Regions from separate parts of the Glutamicibacter sp. PAEs-4 genome, predicted to be linked through region 1. Evidence: riboswitches for the same ligand, from Rfam matches in the RefSeq annotation. Region 1 holds a riboswitch; each other region holds the start of a gene.
The links. A riboswitch is a leader RNA that binds a small molecule or an ion and turns the genes downstream of it on or off. The one in region 1 is predicted to bind thiamine pyrophosphate.
Positions count from the first base shown of each region.

Region 2: linked by a shared signal. The riboswitch ahead of ACR9WD_RS12465 (ECF transporter S component) and the one ahead of thiM (hydroxyethylthiazole kinase) in region 1 are both predicted to bind thiamine pyrophosphate.
Region 3: linked by a shared signal. The riboswitch ahead of thiO (glycine oxidase ThiO) and the one ahead of thiM (hydroxyethylthiazole kinase) in region 1 are both predicted to bind thiamine pyrophosphate.
Region 4: linked by a shared signal. The riboswitch ahead of thiC (phosphomethylpyrimidine synthase ThiC) and the one ahead of thiM (hydroxyethylthiazole kinase) in region 1 are both predicted to bind thiamine pyrophosphate.

Region 1 covers NZ_CP195017.1:48,147-52,934, forward strand. Annotated here, with positions in the region: gene thiD (bifunctional hydroxymethylpyrimidine kinase/phosphomethylpyrimidine kinase) at 1-566, opposite strand, end outside; gene thiE (thiamine phosphate synthase) at 563-1,204, opposite strand; gene thiM (hydroxyethylthiazole kinase) at 1,197-1,991, opposite strand; TPP riboswitch at 1,981-2,075, opposite strand; gene ACR9WD_RS00270 (GntR family transcriptional regulator) at 2,110-2,478, opposite strand; gene ACR9WD_RS00275 (hypothetical protein) at 2,475-4,004, opposite strand; gene ACR9WD_RS00280 (aldehyde dehydrogenase family protein) at 4,094-4,788, shown strand, end outside.
Region 2 covers NZ_CP195017.1:2,637,772-2,642,559, reverse strand. Annotated here, with positions in the region: gene ACR9WD_RS12490 (Na+/H+ antiporter subunit D) at 1-487, shown strand, start outside; gene ACR9WD_RS12485 (Na+/H+ antiporter subunit E) at 496-1,125, shown strand; gene ACR9WD_RS12480 (monovalent cation/H+ antiporter complex subunit F) at 1,128-1,394, shown strand; gene mnhG (monovalent cation/H(+) antiporter subunit G) at 1,394-1,795, shown strand; gene ACR9WD_RS12470 (DUF4235 domain-containing protein) at 1,856-2,107, opposite strand; TPP riboswitch at 2,183-2,303, shown strand; gene ACR9WD_RS12465 (ECF transporter S component) at 2,366-2,974, shown strand; gene ACR9WD_RS12460 (ATP-binding cassette domain-containing protein) at 2,971-4,788, shown strand, end outside.
Region 3 covers NZ_CP195017.1:2,319,935-2,324,722, reverse strand. Annotated here, with positions in the region: gene ACR9WD_RS10915 (mechanosensitive ion channel) at 1-1,145, shown strand, start outside; gene ACR9WD_RS10910 (GNAT family N-acetyltransferase) at 1,227-1,736, opposite strand; gene ACR9WD_RS10905 (DUF4440 domain-containing protein) at 1,773-2,186, opposite strand; TPP riboswitch at 2,266-2,370, shown strand; gene thiO (glycine oxidase ThiO) at 2,368-3,495, shown strand; gene thiS (sulfur carrier protein ThiS) at 3,492-3,737, shown strand; gene ACR9WD_RS10890 (thiazole synthase) at 3,740-4,561, shown strand; gene ACR9WD_RS10885 (ThiF family adenylyltransferase) at 4,558-4,788, shown strand, end outside.
Region 4 covers NZ_CP195017.1:2,481,297-2,486,084, forward strand. Annotated here, with positions in the region: gene ACR9WD_RS11740 (DUF2797 domain-containing protein) at 1-229, opposite strand, end outside; gene ACR9WD_RS11745 (GTP pyrophosphokinase) at 470-1,246, shown strand; tRNA gene ACR9WD_RS11750 (tRNA-Met) at 1,341-1,417, opposite strand; tRNA gene ACR9WD_RS11755 (tRNA-Thr) at 1,465-1,536, opposite strand; tRNA gene ACR9WD_RS11760 (tRNA-Thr) at 2,108-2,179, shown strand; TPP riboswitch at 2,457-2,564, shown strand; gene thiC (phosphomethylpyrimidine synthase ThiC) at 2,560-4,302, shown strand; gene ACR9WD_RS11770 (DEAD/DEAH box helicase) at 4,393-4,788, opposite strand, start outside.

The DNA.
Region 1 (4,788 bases):
AGCACCCCGTCCGCTGCTACCAGCGCGTCGGGGCAGTCCGCCCCGGCCAGATGCCCGCCCTTGGCCAGCACCAGGGCCTCGTGATTGGCCGCCAGGCGCTGGGCCTGGCGCAGCACCTCATCCCATGATGCGGCTACCGGCTCGCGCAGCAGGCTGGCCAGTTCCAGCAGGTTCGGGGTGATCACCGTGGCCCGGTCCAGCAGCGAATCGAGCGCCGCTTCGCCATCCAGCAGGCGGTCCCCGCTGGTGGCCACCATGACCGGGTCCAGGACTACCGGAGCATCCACGGTGTCCAGCCAGCCGGTGACTGCGCGGATCACCTCGGCGTTGGCGAGCATCCCGATCTTGATTGCATCGATGCGGATATCCGCGCTGATGGCTTCAAGCTGGGCGAGGACGAAATCGCCGCTGATCGCCTGCACCCCGGACACCCCATGGGTGTTCTGCGCGGTCAAGGCGGTGATCACGCACATTCCGTAGCCGCCGTTGGCGGCAATGGCCTTCAGATCCGCCTGGATTCCGGCGCCACCGGAAGGATCGGATCCTGCAATGGACAAGATGTTCATTTGGCGGCCTCCCATGCCGAAACGAGCTGCGCGCTGGCCTGCTGCGGATCCTCTGCATTGCAGATGGCGCGGACCACTGCCATGCCCGCTCCGCCGCCGGCACGGATGGCTGCCGCGTCCTCGTGGGTAATGGCGCCGATTGCCACGCAGGGCAGCGAGGCCAGCGTCGTGGCACGCGCAAAGCCGTCGAGGCCCAGGGGAGTGGGATGGTCCTTCTTCGTCGGGGTGGCGCGGACGGCCCCCACACCGAGATAGTCGATGACCGCGGCGTCCTTGTTCGCCTGGGACAGTTGCTCATCGCTGGAAGCGCTCAGTCCGATGACGCCTTCGCCGATGATCTGCCGGGCCAACTGCACCGGCACATCCTTCTGCCCGATATGGATGCCGTTCACGGCCGCACCGGCAGCCCGCGCCGCGAGGTAGACGTCGATGCGGTCATTGATCAGCAACTGGGCCTTGCCCTCGGTGAGCTTGGCGGCCGCGCAGGCCAGCTCGAAGAATTCCCGGGCGGTTTCATCCTTGGCGCGCAGCTGGATCCACTGGATTCCTCCGGCGACGGCGCCTTCGATCACTTCCAGGGTGCTGCGCGGGGTGCAACTGGCAGTATTGGCTACCAGGTAGGCTCCGTAATCATGCATGGTTCAGTTCCTCGTGCTTCAAAGTCTTAAGTTCTTCTGGATCGGTTGCGGAGAGCGCATCAATGAATGCGACGGCGAAGCTGCCCGGACCTGTGCTGTTTCCCAGGGCCTTTTCAGCGGCCAGCCCGTAGAAGCCGTGGGCCGCGATGGCGGCCTCGAACGGGTCATCGTGGACCGCAATCATGCCGGCGCAGAACGCGCCCAGCGCGCAGCCGCCGCCGGTGATCCGCGTCAAGCCGATGCCGTTGGTGTGCACCAGGACTGTCCGCGCGGCATCGATGATGGCATCGGACTGGCCGGAAATGGCCACCACGCAGTCATGCTGCTGGGCCAGATCGCGTCCAGCCGCCAAGGCGGCAGAGACGTCATCCAAGGCATCGACACCGCGTGAAGCCGATTGCCGTCCGGCCAGTGCCAGGATTTCCGAGGCGTTGCCGCGAATCAGGGCCGGGCGTTGCCTGGCAATGCGCCGCGCAAAATCCGTGCGCACCGGCAGGGCGCCGACCGCTACCGGATCAAGGATCCACGGGGTGCCTGCTGCGCTCGCCGATTGCACGGCTTCTTCCATGGCGGCCAGCTGCTCGGTGCTCGGAGTTCCCAGATTCACCAAGACGGCGGAAGCCGCCTTTGCGAAGGGGCCGGCCTCTCCGGGCAGATCCGTCATGGCCGGGGACGCGCCGGATGCCAGCAGGACATTGGCGGTGAAATTTGCTACGACGGTGTTGGTCAGGCAGAAAACCAAAGGTGATTGTTGCCGGTATTCTTGGGCAACTGCATGCAAAGCCATGCGACATCCCTCCGCTAGCGTGAACTAGATCAGGTTCAACGGGTCTCATCTCAGTCGGTTGTTCCGACACCCCGTGTCACTGCCATAGAGCGTACGCACAAGCGGTTCCAAGGACAAGTTACTTACGCTCGCGCCGCGCCACCAAGGCCTTGAGCGTGGCCGCATCGACCTGCTGGGCGGCTGCCAGCGCCCAGAGGTGATCCACCGCGGCCAGCAGGTCTTCGCTGGCATCCACCGGCCGAAGCCGTTCGTTGACCACTGTGCCGGCCCGCCGCCGGGAGGTGATCAGACCTTCGGCTTCCAGTTCCTTGTAGGCGCGCGCTACCGTTCCGGCAGCAACGCCGAGGTCGGTGGCCAGTGCGCGCACGGTGGGCAGCTTGCTGCCTGCGGGCAATTCTCCCAGGGTGATCAGCGAGGCGATCTGCAAGCGGATCTGCTCGTAGGGTGCAGTGGCCGCCGCGAGGTCGACACTGATTTGTGTGCTCATGATGCTGCTGTCGGCTGCTGTGCACGCACCATCGCGGTACCAGGACGCTCCAGGAAAATCACCGCTGGGACAACGAAGACCAGAAGTGCAAACAGCCCCAGGCCTGCAGGGAAGCCGTAGCCAATCAGCAGCATGGCAAGCACAGCGCTGGTGGCAACGCGCATCGACCGCAGCTCCAGAACCCGCCGATACCAGATTTCTTCAGCTGGCGAGACGGCCCAGGGAATAGTCGCCCGGCGGCAGGACCAGATGAAGCCCATATGCGCCGCCGCAAGCAGCAGCAACAGCCCGATGACTAGTCCCCGGTTCGGAGGAGCGAACCCCCACAGCGTCTCCAGCGGTGGATCCAATAGCAGGTAAGCGCAGATGGCAACCAGCAAGCCAGCGGCGATGTAGGACCACAAGGGCAGGGGTGCATGATGCTTTGGTGCTGCACTCGCCTGCCGAGCCACCTTGCTGGCGTAGCCCAGATACAGCGTATTGAGCACGATGTAGAGCAATGCCGCACCGGCAAAGAGCACCAGGATCCACGTAGTTCGTTCATTGGTCGGCATCCGGAATTCCTCATCCACGGGCAGGAATGACCAGCCGATGGCAACGGCGAGCAATGCAAGGGTAGCCGTGGTGTATTGCAATGCGAAGAGCTGATCTCGCAAGCGCGAGAAGGCGGTCCGTTCCCTGGTGGTGGAGTGAGCCGAGAATGTGGTGCGCGGACCCCAGAAGAACAGCGTAAGAGCCACCGCAAGGGCGCCATAGTTCAATAACTCGTACGGTCCACCGGTTGAATAGCCCTGCGAGTAATTGGCCACCGATACGCAAAATGCCAGCAGCACGATACCGGTATTGCGCAGCAACCGGTTGAGCCATACCGTGCGCAAGGCCTGGTTGTCTTCGGCGGTGATGCCGGCCAAGGGGCGCCGGTTCAGGATCACTGCTGCAATCACCCCGGCGGCCACGACGATACCTGCCAGAGCCACGATGAAGACCGGGAGCATTTGGTTTCCGGGCAGCAGGCCATCGGTTGGGCCCGCAGAGGTGTAGGAGTAGCTGCCATCAGAATCGAACATAGTGGTTTCCGACTCTGGGATGCCAACGCTCCCTTCGACGCGGGAAGCAGGCCACAGCAACCCCACCGCGGCCAGCAGCAACAGCGCGACGAAAATCCCCAGGGACTTCGGGAACGGCGTCGCCAGGGTGCGCGCCTCCAGTGAGGCGGTGCGCACCGGCTGGAGTTCCTTGGGCCAGGTGAACAAGCCAATGAGGTAAACGAGAAGAATCCAGATTCCCGGCGAGAGAGCTGCAGCGAAAACCGAACTCGAATCGGTCCCGTTCATGGGAATGCGCCACGTCTCAGGCAGATCCCACGAAGTCGAAGCGAAGAATGCGATCAATGCGCACCAGAATGAGTGCGACTGGGCGCGGACGATAGCCGGTGCCTCACGCCGATGCGCCACGGAGCGCAACCACAGGTATATGACTGCGCCAACGAAAGCGATGGATATGGCGCTCGCCGGGATCTGGCTCATGGCCATTAATGTATCAACTATTTGATACATATTGAATCCCTTCGCGAATTAATCAGTGAATATCCGCCTCGTTGCCGTACGCTCAAAACATGGGTCTGTTTACTTCCACGCCGTTGCCCGAACCGGTCGGCGATTCCGCACCTCCGGTGGACGAGCATCCATCGCGCATCGCAACAGTTCTGAGCCATTTGCGGCGTTCTGCTGACACCCGGATCACGCATCCGCGACGCTTCCGCCTGCAACAGCTCAAGGCCCTGGAAAAGATGCTCGACGAGCATCTCGAAGACTTCGTCCAGGCCCTGGCTGAAGACCTGGGCAAGAGCGCCACCGAGGCCAAGTTCTCCGAGATCGACGTGGTGCGCGCAGAAATAGATTTCGCCCAACGCCACCTCGCTGAATGGATGGATTCCACCAGCGTCAAAGTTCCGCTGGCCCTGCAGCCGGCCATGGCCAAGGTTGAGCCGCGTCCGCTGGGCGTCGTGCTGATTATCGGCGCCTGGAACTACCCGGTCCAGCTGGTACTCGCACCGCTGGTCGCGGCCATTGCCGCCGGCAACGCCGCGGTGATCAAGCCATCCGAGCTGGCTCCGGCCACCTCGGGCGTCTTGGCCAAGTTCCTCCCGGTCTACCTGGATGAACGTGTTTATGCGGTCGTTGAGGGAGGAGTGGACACCTCCACCGAGCTGCTTGCCGCCCGCTGGGACCATATCTTCTACACCGGCGGTGAACGCGTGGCCAAGATCGTGGCTGCCGCGGCGGCAAAGCACCTGACGCCAACCACTTT
Region 2 (4,788 bases), 910 kb from region 1:
CTCCCTGCTCTTCTTCATCCCGGCCATCAACCTTGGCGGCATCCCGCCATTCTCCGGGTTCCTGGGCAAGTTCGGGCTGCTGCATGCTGCCGCGCAGGACGCCGACCCGCTGACCTGGGTAGTGATCGGCGCCGGGCTGCTGACCAGCCTGCTGACCCTGCTGGCGATCATCCGCGTGTGGGCCCGCGTGTTCTGGCGCCGTGCCGCCGATGCCGAGGTGCCCAACCAGGAGCTGGTGGCCGAAGCGACGCAGGTCGCCGACGAGACGCTGGCCGGCGGTGCGCAGAACCCGCGCCTGGGCTTGAAGCTGGCCAAGCAGCTGGAAGCCCACTCCTTGCCCTGGGGCATGCGCTATGCCACCGGTTCGCTGGTGCTGGCGGGCATCGCCCTGACCGTCTTTGCCGGGCCGATCTTCGAATTCTGCGAGCGGGTGGCCGCTGAGCTGATCGCCCGCGAACCATATATCAGCTCGATCTTGCCATTCTGATTGGAGGGATGATGCCGAACAAGAACTTTGAACCGCGCGACCAGCGCATCGATGATGCGCTGGATACCTCCGGCGTGCGCCACCGTGCAACACTCAAGCAGGAATGGCCGCTCCTGCTGCTGCTGCTCTTCGTCTGGGGCGCCCTCTGGCAGGACTTCTCGCTGGCGAACATGATCTTCGGGGCGGTCATTGCGCTGGTGATCGTGAACCTGTTCCCGCTGCCGCCGGTGGTCCTTTCGGGCCGGATCAACCTCTGGTACTGCGTGAAGCTGTTCATCTGGTTCCTCGGTCAGGTTGTCGCGGCCAGCGTCCACGTGGCCTGGCTGGCAATGGTCCGCGGGAAGAACACCCGCAGCGCGATCATCGCCGTCCCGCTGCGCACCGGCTCGGACCTGATCGTGATGACCGTGGGCCACGTGCTCACGCTGATCCCGGGATCCTTCGTGATCGACGTGGACCGCAGCTCGTCGACCCTGTACCTGCACTACATCGACATCCAGTCGCCGGAGGATGTGGAGACGGCACGGGCAGCTATCCGGGACATCGAACGCCGGCTGATCATGGCCATCGGCAGCCGTGACGAGTACGAGGCGATCAAGAGCGAATGCGGACCGGACTTCGCTGCGAGGAAGGGATAAACATGCTGGATATCGTCATCTGGATCTGCGGCATCATGCTCGGGCTGGGTGCCATCGCCTGCCTGATCCGGGTTGCCAAGGGGCCATCAATCCTAGACCGGGTGCTTGCCCTGGACGTGATGCTGCTGATCATCTCCGCCGCCCTGTGCCTGGAGATGGTGCTGCACAAGCACACCGACTACCTGCTGTTCGTGGTTGCCGCGTGCATGCTCGGCTTCATCGGCTCGGTGACCGTCTCACGCTTCGTCTCGGATCAGAGGAATGCCTAATGGAACTCTTCCTCGATATCCTCGTCGCCATCCTACTGATCCTCGGCTGCCTGATGTCCTTGATCGCAGGCATCGGCTTGCTCACCTTCCCGGACATGCTCACCCGCATGCACGCGGCCACCAAGCCGCAGGTGCTCGGCTTCCTGCTGATCTTCGCCGGGTTGGCCATCTACCTGCGCAGCTGGGCGGTGATCCCGGTCCTCGCGTTGGCTTGGGGCATGCAGCTGCTGACAGCGCCGGTTTCCGCCCACATGATCGGCCGTTCCGGCTACCGCACCAAGCACGCGGCCAAGGAAACCCTGTTCTCCGATGAGCTCAGCCTTGTGGTCAACAGGGTCAACGGCGCACCGCCCACCGGAGCAACACCGATGTCCAAGGCCGAAGCGCCAGAGGACAAGTAATGCGAAAAGAGCGGGAGCAGTTCAGCTGAACTGCTCCCGCTCTCGGCTTGCCGCCGAAGCCTATTTGGTGAACTTGGCAACAACCTTGTTGGCGCTGCGGTCGGCCACGGTCTGCATGATCGCTGCCACCAGGGCCGAGACGATCGCGAAGCCCAATGCGCGGCGGAAGGACGCTTCAGCCGCTTCCTCGGTGCCCTTGCGTGGCGCTTTGCTGCCGGTTGCCTTCAACCAAATGAAATCAACCAGCTTGCCACCGAGCATGCCCGCGCCAACGGTGATGCCGGTAGTGACAAGTTTCTGCACTTTATCCATTTTTTCCTCGCGATCAAGCTCGTGACACATCGTTCCTCTGCCCAGCATACCTGCGGTATGGTGGGGGAGCAGTAATTATTCCGACAGGGGAGCGTCAGACTTCTACGAAGTCGCAAGACGCTGAGAGTGCGATGGATCGCAGACCCTCGAACCTGCCCCGGCTAGTACCGGCGAAGGAAGTCGAGCATCTCGGATGCGGATAGGCGCAGCATGCCCTCATTCCGTGCATCCCCCCTCCTTTCCACAGGAGGACCAACAATGAACGAAACAATTTCGAAGCATCGTACCGGCTGGCGTGTCGTCGATATCGTCGTGGCATCGGTGATCGCCGTGGCTTCAGGAGTCATTTTCTGGGCATGGAGTGCCGGCTACGGCCTGTTTTCGCTGGCCTTCGCGGCTTTCCCTCCAGCCACCGCGCTGCTCACCGGCATGTGGCTGTTCCCCGCGGTGCTCGGCGCATTGATTATCCGCAAGCCTGGCGCCGCGCTCTACTGCGAGCTGCTGGCCGCCGTGGTTGAAGCGCTGCTCGGCTCGCACTATGGGTTGACCGTGCTGATCTCCGGCCTGGTCCAGGGCCTGGGCGCGGAGCTGGTCTTCGCGGCATTCCGCTACCGCAAGTGGAACCTGGGCGTGGCACTTCTGGCAGGCCTGTTCTCCGGCCTGTTCGCCGGCATTACCGAGGCATACATCCTGGCCTACTACGTCGAGTACACCGCCGGGATGAAGATCTTCCACGTGATCGCCACCGGTGTTTCCGGTCTGGTCATCGCCGGGCTGCTGTCCTGGCTGGCCACGCGCGGACTGGCGAAGACCGGTGCCCTGAGCGCACTGGCGAGCCGGCGTGCACACCTGGAAACCGCAAAATGAGTTCAGTTGCCAATTCCGATGCCGCCTCGCTGACCCAGCGCGGAGCGTCAATCACCGCAACTGGTTTCGGCTGGCAGCACTCGGAGCGGCAGGAACCTGCCATCTCGGGGCTGGATCTGCAGATCCACGCCGGTGAAAAGGTGCTGCTGCTCGGTCCATCCGGTGCCGGCAAGTCGACGTTGCTGCATGCAATGGCCGGGCTGCTGGAAGCCGATGAGGATCAGCAGCTTGCCGGCCAGCTGCTGATTGATGGCAACGATGCATTCAGCCGGAGCCACCCGGTGGGCTTGATGCAGCAGGACCCGGAAACCCAGGTCGTGCAAAGCAGGGTCGCCGATGATGTGGCCTTCGGAGCGGAGAACCTCGGGATGGATCCGGGCGTGATCCGCCAGCGGATCCCCGAAGTGCTGGACGCGGTCGGATTGGGCGCGCTGTCCTTCGACCACCGCACCCAGCAGCTCTCCGGCGGGCAGAAGCAGCGCTTGGCCCTGGCTGGCATCCTGGCCATGGAACCCGGCCTCATGCTGCTCGATGAACCGACCGCCAACGTGGACCCGCAGAGCATCGGGCCGTTGCGCGATGCGGTGCTGAACGCCGCGAAGCTATCCGGTGCCACGCTGGTTGTGGTCGAGCATCGGCTCGAAGCCTGGGCAGAGCATATGGACCGGGTTATCGTGCTGGAACCGGGCGGGGGAGTCGCGCACGACCTGGATCCGCGTCAGCTGTACACCGAAGAACCCGTGCGCCAGGAGCTGGCTGCCGCCGGGCTATGGGTTCCCGGATATGTTCCGCAGGTGGCACCGGCCGAGAACCTTGCCGGAGCTATGCTGCTGGAAGCGCGGCAGCTGGTCTGCGCCCGCACGGCTACCGCGCCGCATACCCAGGCGGTGGATATGGAAGTGCAGGCGGGCACCGCCACGGTGATTCTCGGCGAGAACGGCGCCGGCAAATCGACGCTGGCCCTGGCCTTGGGCGGTTTGCTGGCCCCGGCCAGCGGTGAGCTGACGGCCACCGCGCAACTGGCCGACGGCCTGGGCAATTCCCCGTTTGCTTGGAAAGCCGGTGCACTGATCGGGCGGATCGGCTCGGTCTTCCAGGAGCCCGAACACCAGTTCGTGACGCAGAGCGTCCGCGAAGAGCTGGCTTTCGCACCCAGCCGTGCGCAGGCGAGCAGCGTCAACGCGCCGAAGTACGACCCGGCCCAGGTCCAGGCGCGCGTCGATGCGTTGCTTGAACGCTTGGGGTTGGCGCATTTGGCTGAGGCGAATCCGTTCACGCTATCCGGCGGAGAGAAGCGCCGGCTGTCCGTGGCCACCGTTTTGGCAGCCTCGCCAGAGGTGCTGATCCTCGACGAGCCGACGTTCGGGCAGGATGCGAACACCTGGCGGGAGCTGGCCGGGTTGCTGGTCGAAGAGCTGCAGCAGGGCACTGCGATCATTGCAGTCACCCACGATGAGCATTTTGCCTCGGTGCTCCAGGCCAACCAGCTGGTGCTCGCTTCCGGCACCCCGGATGCTGATGCCCCGCGCCAAGGGCCGGTGCTCGATGCGCCGGTAGGGCACAGCTGGCTGGCGAAGATCAATCCGCTGGCCAAGCTGGGTGCGGTGGCCGCGGCAACGCTGCCGCTGATCACCACCTTGGATTGGGTCTCGGCACTGGTGATTATCCTGGCGACCGTGGTGTTCTTCCCGCTGGCCGGGCTGAGCCTGCTGAAATTCCTCAAGCGTGCGTGGCCGTTGCTGCTTGCCGGGATCTTCGCGGCCTGGGGCATTGCCCTGGTGGGCCAGGACAGCGGCATGGTGTACGCACAATTC
Region 3 (4,788 bases), 1.2 Mb from region 1:
TCATCATTACGTGGCTTCTCGCGCGCATCGTTCGGTGGGCTGCCGCCAAATTGGTGACCAGGGTGAAGTTCCTGCAGAAGCAGGGCAATGACGGAGAGCAAATAGGCCAATCTCTGGGCAAGGTTGCGGGACTGATCGTCTGGCTGTTCGGCCTCGTGGCAATCCTGCAAGTATTCGCGCTATCTGAAGTGCTATCGCCGGTGCAGGGCCTGCTCGGCGGCGTCATGGCCTTCATCCCCAACCTCATCGGTGCGGGCTTCATCTTCTTCATCGGCTACGTGATCGCCAATATCGTTCGCCAGCTGCTGAAGACCGGTTTGGGAACTGTCGACTTCAGCGGGCTGGTCCGCAAATTGACCCCAGGCGATGAACCGGTTGACGAAGTCCAGTCTCGCGAGTCCCAAGCGAAGATCGTTGACATCATTGCCAATATCGTCTTCGCCTTGATCCTGCTCGTCGTTGCCATTTCGGCACTGCAGGTCTTGGGCATCGCGGCAATTTCGGACCCTGCCCAGCAGATGCTGCAGCTTGTCTTCACCGCAATACCGCAGGTCATCATGGCCTTGGTGCTCTTGGCCGTCGGTATTCTGATTGCCAAGTTCGTCGGCCAGCTGCTTGAATCAACCCTTCACGGGGTGGGCACCGACTCCGTTGTTGCCCAATGGGGTGTTGTTCCCGAAGGCAAGAGCGCTTCGGGAATCATCGCTGGCATCGTCAAGATTGCCATCGTGCTGTTCTTCGGCGTGATGGCGGCCCAGATGCTGAACTTCCCGGCGATCACCAACATCCTCAATGAAATCCTGGCCTTGGGCGGCAAGATTCTCTTCGGCGCAGCAATTATCGCCGCAGGTTTCGTCATCGCCAACGTCATCGGCCGTTTCTTGGGCGACACCACCGCTTCAAAGATCATCCGCTACACGGCAATCGCGTTGTTCGTGGCAATGGGCTTGAAGTACATGGGTATCGCTGATTCGATCATCAATATGGCCTTCGGTGCAATCGTCATTGGCGCGGCTTTGGCCGCGGCGCTGGCCTTTGGACTTGGTGGCCGCGATGCTGCGGCTCGCACGCTGAAAAAGATCGAGGCCAATCAGGCCACCGACGGCCCGGATTCGACGCCGCCGGCATCAACTCCAGGCATCTAGCCAATATCACTAAACCTGAGGGACAGATAAAAAGTCGCGGAACCCGAAACCGGATTCCGCGACTTTTTGTTGCCCGCCAAGCTACGGCTGCGTGCTCCACGGCAACGGCACTACGTCGGGGACCTGATCAGTCCGCAACCGCGCGTAGGCGTACACGTCAACGCGTTCTCCAGCAACCAGGAACTTACCGCGCTCGACACCCTCGCGCAGGAACCCGTTGCATTCGGCAACACGCTTCGATCCAGGATTGTTCGCCCGAAGACCTAGTTCCAAACGGTACAAACCGAGCTCGCCAAACAGGTGGTTCACCAAAGTAGCCACTGCGCGAGTGGCCAGAGACCTCCCGCGGTAGTCCTGGTTCATCCAATACCAAACCCATGCGTTCTGATTGGCTGGATCGACAGTATCGCAGACCAAACCGACCAGCCGGTCTCGATAGGCGATGGCCAAAGCCTGCTGCCGTTCGCCGGCCTCCATCAGGGCACGCACGTACGATGCGGCCTTTTCCGGAGTGTCGGCATCTCCTTGGCGATCCATATCGGCATTGGAGGAAAAGGCTTCGAAAACAGCTTCGGCATCCGATTGGCGCAGCCTGCGAACCGAGAAATCGTCGTCGACTAATGCGGCCTAGTTCGGTTCTGCAAAAGAAAGCTGCCGCGCAGCGGGCGTGCCCTGATGGAAGAACAGCTGCCAGCGATCCTGCTCATGGATCCACAGCGAACTGCGCTCGCTGGCGGATCCCGATAGCAACCTCCAGCGCAGAAGCACCGCTTGATCGGCAACCTGGATTGCCACGGGGCTGCCGACTTCCCGAGATCCGGAATCCCGTTCCGGCTCCTGGGCCAGCTGGGCAATGATCGACTCGCGATCGTAGACACGGCCGCTGGCACCCACTTCGGAGAACTGCGGATGCAAGTACCGTTCCAATTGCCTTCGGCTATGGCGCTGGCTGGTTTCCAAGAGCTCCTGCTCCAACGAAATGATCGTGTTGGACAACGCAGATCCCTGGGGAAGCACGCGGGGGAAGTCATGAGATGCCATGTCAACTAGTACATCACAGAAGATGACGGAGCTGCGGTTGCTCCAGTTCGACTTTATGAGCTGGATCATGCCTATAATCGCAGTACTCCGCGGGAGCCTGAATCGACCAGGCTGAGAGGGCACCGAGCCGACCGCTACACCTGATGCGGGTCATGCCGCCGTAGGAAGGATGCGTGCTCTCGTGCATGTGAATATTGTTGGCGCCGGAATCATCGGCCTGTCAGTTGCGTTCGAACTGGAATCACGGGGACATACTGCCACCCTCATCGATCCAGCACCAGGCCAAGGTGCAAGCTACGCGGCAGCCGGAATGCTGGCCCCGGCAGCTGAAACGGTCTGGGGCCATGGCCCGCTTCACGAGCTGCTTGCCGCCTCGAATGCCGCCTATCCAAAGTTCATTGAGCGCATCGAATCCGTGACCGGGCAACGCCCGGACTACCTGCAGAACTCAACCCTCGTCGTCGCGGCCGAACCGGCTGACCGCGAAGCCCTGCATGAGCTGGCCGAACTGCAAGCCTCCCTCGGCCTGTCAGCGGAAAAGCTCTTGCCCAGCCAAGCCCGCAAACTCGAACCAGCCTTGGCCGCGAATATAGCAGGCGCAGTCCTATGCCAAGATGACCACCAAGTCGACCCACGGTCAGTCGTCAAAATCCTGCTTGATCACCTGCGTGGCCGCCTGATCGAGGAGCGGGCGCAGGCGCTGGTGGGCGACGGGAGCCGAACCAACGCGGTACGCACCGCATCGGGCAAGATCCTCGAAGCGGATCAAACCATCGTGGCCACCGGACTGGGCACCATTGACGGCCTGGACCGGGTGCCGGTGCGCCCCGTCTACGGAGATATTCTCCGGATCCAGGGGCCAGCCGGTCCGCCATTGATCACCCGGACCATCCGCGGCATCGTGCACCGGGAGCCGGTGTATCTCGTGCCGAGAAAGGACGGCAGCCTCGTGCTCGGAGCCAGCGTCCGGGAAGACCGCCAGCCTGCAGTGAACATCGGAGCCATGCATTTGCTGCTGGACAATGCGCGAAAGCTCATACCCGGCATCAGCGACTGCACGCTGAACGAGGCAACTGCCCGGGCCCGTCCCGCCACTCCCGATGACCGTCCGCTGCTGGGGCGCATTGACCCGGGCCTGGTGCTTAGCACCGGATACTCCCGGCACGGAGTGCTGCTGGCTCCGCTGGGCGCAACACTCACCGCTGATCTCATTCACGGCTCTGAAACCCATCCGTTGCATCAGGCTGTGAATCCACACCGCTTCGCCACAGCAACCCAGACCACCCACCGAACGGAGCAGCACCCATGAAAAGCATTGGCATCAAGTTCAATTCCCGGGAACTGAACCTGGACGAAGGAATCACCCTTCGCGAATTCATCAGCATGCAGATCGGCAAGGATCTGGATAGCAACTCGGCGGCCGTGGACGGCAGCAAGCTTGGAATAGCCGCCGCGGTCAATGGCGCTGTCATCCCGCGCAGCGCCTGGAACAGCTACACGCTGGCCGAAGGGCACAGCATCGAACTCGTTACCGCAGCCCAGGGAGGCTAGGCGTGGACACGCAAAACATCACCGAACTGGACATCAACAGCGATCCATTCCAGGTTGCAGGACGCACCTTGTCTTCGCGCTTGATCCTCGGCACCGGGGGAGCGAGTTCGCTGACCACCCTGGAAAGCGCATTGCAGGCCTCTGGAACCGAACTGACTACCGTGGCCATCCGACACTTTTCGGCGGCAGGCGAGTCCAACGTGTATGACTTGCTGCAGCGCAACAACGTGATTGCGCTGCCGAATACCGCTGGATGCTTCACCGCCCGCGACGCGATCCTCACCGCGCACCTGGCCCGCGAAGCGCTGGAAACGAACTGGATCAAGCTCGAAGTGATTGCGGACGAGCACACGTTGCTGCCTGATCCGCTGGAGCTGCACGCTGCCACCGAACAGCTGGTCGCCGACGGATTCCAGGTCTTTGCCTACACCAACGATGATCCTGCCCTTGCCCAGCGCCTCCAGGACGCCGGTGTTGCGGCCATCATGCCAGCCGGCGCACCAATCGGATCCGGCCTGGGCATCTTGAACCCGCACAATATTTCCACCATCGTCTCCCGGGCCCAGGTGCCGGTCATCCTGGACGCCGGAGTCGGCACCGCCTCTGACGCCGCCCTGGCCATGGAGCTCGGCTGCGATGCCGTGCTGCTGGCCAGTGCGGTGACCCGGGCGCACAACGCGCCGCTGATGGCGATGGCCATGAAGGATGCGGTGCGTGCAGGACGAGCCGCACGGCTCGCGGGCCGGATCCCGCGCCGCGACACCGCCCTGGCATCCTCGCCCACCGAAGGCATGATGCAGACCCTGGTCGGTGACTTCTCGTGAACCAGTCAGCATTGGTAGCCCCGGGGCCGGAGCTGGCACCGGAAGAATTGGCGCGTTATTCCCGGCATCTGTCGCTTCCCGGCGTCGGCGAAGAAGGGCAACGCAGGATCGCCAATGCCAAGGTGCTGGTAATCGGAGCCGGGGGACTGGGCAGCCCCATTGCCAGCTACCTGGTCGCCGCGGGGATCGGCACCCTCGGGGTCGTGGACCACGACACGGTTGAACTG
Region 4 (4,788 bases), 1.1 Mb from region 1:
GGGCCTGGTTCTTGGGGCACGGCAGCGTATTGCGCGAGCCGTCGGCCTTCATCGTGATGTAGCCCAGGCAGAACTTCAGTTCTCCGATCTCCAGGGCCAGTGAACGCCCCGCTTCCAGGTACTCGGTACCCCAGGTTTCACCGCTGCGCAGCCGGAGCATCGGGGCGGGTTCATGTTCTGCGAAGCTGATGCCGTGGCATAGCTGCCGGGTAGCTGAAGCGAATTCCATCAGGACCTTTCTGAAGTTTCCCCTCCCAACGATAGTTCACCGCAGATGGCCAGGTCCGGCGGACAGGTTGGCCGATACACAAAGTCCGAAAGTTAGCTGAACAAATTCCCGATTGGTTCTGGCCTAATTCTTAGGAGATGCCCGTAGGCTGAAACTGCACCGGAAACGTACCGCGGGCCGGGCCACAATCTGTTGAGGTGATCCAGGATTTCTGTCCCATTTGATGACGAGACGCGTGCAGTGGCAATCTCAGCTGCTGGAACTACCCCTTCCCCGGCTGAGTTGCAGCGATTGACGAAGGCCTTCCACCATGATTTCCAGCGCTTCATGATGGAATACCAGTTTGCGGTGGACGAAGTACTGACCAAGGTCTCGATCTTGCGCGAAGAGTTCTTGTACTTGCACAAATACAATCCAATCGAACATGTCAGTTCCCGGGTGAAAACTCCGGAGAGCATCATGCGCAAGGTTGCCCGCCGGAATATCGCACCGTCTCTTACTGCCATACGCGAGAACCTCAGCGATATTGCGGGTGTGCGCATCACCTGCAGTTTCGTCAAGGACATCTATAAGGTCCTGAACACCTTGACCGCTCAAAATGACCTGAAGGTCATCCAGATCAAGGATTACATCAAGAACCCGAAGCCTAGCGGCTATAAAAGTGTTCATGCGATTGTGCAAATTCCGGTCTTCTTGTCCGACGGCCCTGTCGACGTTGTAGTGGAGTTGCAGATCCGCACCATCGCCCAGGACTTCTGGGCAAGCCTGGAACATAAGATTTTCTACAAGTACGAGGGCGAGGTTCCAGAGCATCTGGTACAGGAGCTCGCCGATGCGGCAGCTGTTGCAACGAAACTCGATATGCAAATGCAACGGTTGCATACCGAAGTACACGGCCATGATGCCAATGACCAAGCAGGCCACGAGGCGACTTTCGATACGAAGGCCTTCCAAGGACTGCTGTCGCTGGCACAGCAAGCCAGCACCAGAGGCCCCGAAAAGTGTGCCGACAACTAAGCCTTAATGGCTTTAGCGCTCAAGGTCCGCTGAAGACCGTTTCGAACCCGGAAACCAAAAAAAGATCCTCAGCCGAAGCTGAGGATCTTTGATTTGGTAGCGGCGCCGGGACTCGATCCCGGGACCTCACGATTATGAGTCGTGCGCTCTAACCAGCTGAGCTACGCCGCCACAAGTGAGAAACAATCCAGTAGAAGCCAAGAAAGCTTCTCACTCAGAGCCCCCTGCCGGAATCGATCCGGCGACCTCGTTCTTACCAAGAACGCGCTCTACCACTGAGCTAAGGGGGCAACGAGTAAATACTCTACACGCATTTCCCGGCAAAGAAAAATCGGCAAACCGATCTGGAAAGCGCCCGGAGATTTCCATAAAACTGCTAGTCAAAACGGTTTTAGCGAGACCTTGAAGGCAATCAGGGACGAAGGCTGGGACAAAAAGTGTTCTGGTGACGATGCTCACTGGGTTGCCCCTCGCAGTCAATCGCCGCTTCGCTCAGGCTTACAGGATAGAGTTCCGCGCCGAATTCCCTTGAGGCAGCCGGCAAATCTTCCAACACAAATACTCCAGAAGAGAACACTCCCCCTACCCCCCGAACTCCAGGGCCACGGGTCGTCCGGAAGGGTGCGCGACATCCGGCTGGGTGCGCGACATCCGGCTGGGTGCGCGACATCCGGTGGGTGAACTCTCCACCACGTGCGGCAACCGGAATTCAGTGGCATGAAGGCAAGCTATTGCGGGCGCAGAATCCCCCTAGGTTCACCGACGTCCATTTCCGCCTTGATTAGGAACATTGTGATGTCAGCAACAAATCCCCGGCAGATTTTGCAAACCTCGAAAACCTGTGTAAAGTATTTACCTGTTGCCCCCTTAGCTCAGTGGTAGAGCGCGTTCTTGGTAAGAACGAGGTCGCCGGATCGATTCCGGCAGGGGGCTCGAAATGAGAGAAGCAATCTGGTTCCAGATTGCTTCTCTTTTCGCTTATCTACCGCTCTCAGTGCCCCATCGCGCGGCCATCGCTTCAGCCTGCGCCCGCGCTGCTTCGCCAGTTATCTGCCACGCCCTTTTTCCCAGATTCCGGATTCGCGCCGCAAGAGACTGATCGCTTCCAGAAACTATCTCCTGCCGCCGGGGCCAGTGCCCGCATCCTGACTTGATGTCACTGTTCTGACCACTGGATTTGCGTTTCCTCCTCCCAAGCGTGCTAAGTTGTTCGCGACCACACGGGTGCCCTGGCAAGGGCTGAGATCGGGCTATCGCCGTCCGCGACCGTTGAACCTGTCCGGGTAATGCCGGCGAAGGAAGTGAGTTTCCAAGTGGAACAATTTGAACAGCACCCTGCCCACACCCTTGCCTACCGCGAATCTGCGGGAATTTCTGTTCCCGTCACGCAGATCCATCTGGCAGACTCCCCCAATGGAAAGCCCAACGAGCCGCTGTCGGTGTATCGCACCAGCGGACCGGGAAGCGAACCGACCCAGGGCTTGCCACCCTTCCGCGAGCGATGGGTCCGGGAGCGCGGGGATGTGGAAACCTATGCCGGCCGCGAGCGCAATCTGCACGACGACGGGCGCTCAGCGGTCCGCCGCGGCACGGCCAGCGCGGAATGGGCTGGACGTTCGGCCCCTCCGCTGCGGGCCGTTGGGGGAGCCCGCGTGACGCAAATGCACTATGCGCGCGCCGGGGTCATCACCCCGGAAATGCGCTATGTGGCGCTGCGCGAGGAATGCGATGTCGAGCTGGTGCGCAGCGAGCTCGCCGCCGGACGAGCCATCATCCCGGCAAACATCAACCATCCGGAATCCGAACCGATGATCATCGGCAAGGCGTTCCTGGTCAAGATCAATGCGAATATCGGCAACTCGGCGGTGACCAGCTCCATCGCTGAAGAGGTCTCCAAGCTCCAGTGGGCCGCCAAATGGGGTGCCGACACAGTGATGGACCTGTCCACCGGAGAGGACATTCACACCACCCGCGAATGGATCATCCGCAACTCCCCCGTGCCCATCGGCACCGTGCCGATCTACCAGGCGCTGGAGAAGGTCAATGGCGAAGCCAACAAGCTGACCTGGGAGATTTTCCGCGACACCGTTATCGAGCAGTGCGAGCAGGGCGTGGATTACATGACCATCCATGCCGGTGTGCTGCTGCGCTACATCCCGCTGACCGCCAACCGGGTCACTGGCATGGTCTCGCGCGGCGGCTCCATCATGGCCGGATGGTGCCTGGCGCACCACCAGGAGAATTTCCTCTACACCCACTTCGATGAGCTGTGCGAGATCTTCGCTCAGTACGACGTGGCCTTCTCGCTGGGCGACGGGCTGCGCCCGGGCTCCATCGCGGATGCGAACGACGCAGCGCAATTCGCCGAGCTGGATACCCTGGCCGAGCTGACCAAGCGCGCCTGGCAGTACGATGTGCAGGTGATGGTCGAGGGCCCGGGGCATATCCCCTTCCATCTGGTGCGCGAGAATGTGGAGCGCCAGCAGGAATTGTGCGACGGGGCCCCGTTCTACACCCTGGGCCCGCTGGTTACCGATATCGCGCCGGGCTACGACCACATCACCAGCGCCATCGGCGCCACGGAGATTGCCCGCTACGGTACCGCGATGCTCTGCTATGTCACCCCCAAGGAGCATCTGGGGCTGCCCAACCGGGATGACGTGAAGACCGGGGTGATCACCTACAAGATCGCGGCGCACGCGGCAGATCTGGCCAAGGGGCATCCGGGTGCCACGGCACGGGATGATGCGCTGAGCAAGGCTCGCTTCGAATTCCGCTGGAATGACCAGTTCGCGTTGTCCCTCGATCCGGTCACCGCGCAGGAATTCCATGACGAGACGCTGCCGGCCGAGCCTGCGAAGACTGCCCACTTCTGTTCCATGTGCGGGCCGAAATTCTGCTCCATGCGCATTTCCCAGGATATCCGCGACGAATACGGCTCGGCCGAGGCGCAGGCGGCATTGGCCGGGATGGCGCAGAAAAGCAGGCAGTTCCTGGAAAGCGGGGGCACGGTCTATCTCGGGGACGAGATCCCCGTCGGGACCCCTGCCGAGTAATTAGCCCGGGCATGCGAAAACGCCCTTGGGGCAAGCTTTCGGCTTGCCCCAAGGGCGTCATCCAGTGCTATTCAGCTGTGCGCTGCAGGCTTAGTAGTCGCGACGTCCACCGCTGCGGTTCGAATCGCTGTAGCGGTCCTTGCCACCGCGTCCGCCGCCGAATCCGCCACGTCCGCCATTGCGTCCGCCACCGAATCCACCACGGCCGCCACGTCCACCACCGTAGCCGCCACGGCTGCCACGGAAACCACCGCGGTCGCCATCGTCGTCACGGCGCGGGCTGCGGCCACTGTCGAGCTGGAGATCGATGGCTTCGCCGCCAATACGGGTCTTGGACAGTGCACGCCACTGGTCCTTGCTCAGCTCTGCTGGCAGCTCCACCAGGGTGTGGTCCGAACGGATGTCGATGCCGCCGATTTCCGAAGAATCGAAGCCGCCCTCGTTGGCCAGCGCGCCAACGATCGAGCCTGGCTGCACGCGGTTGCG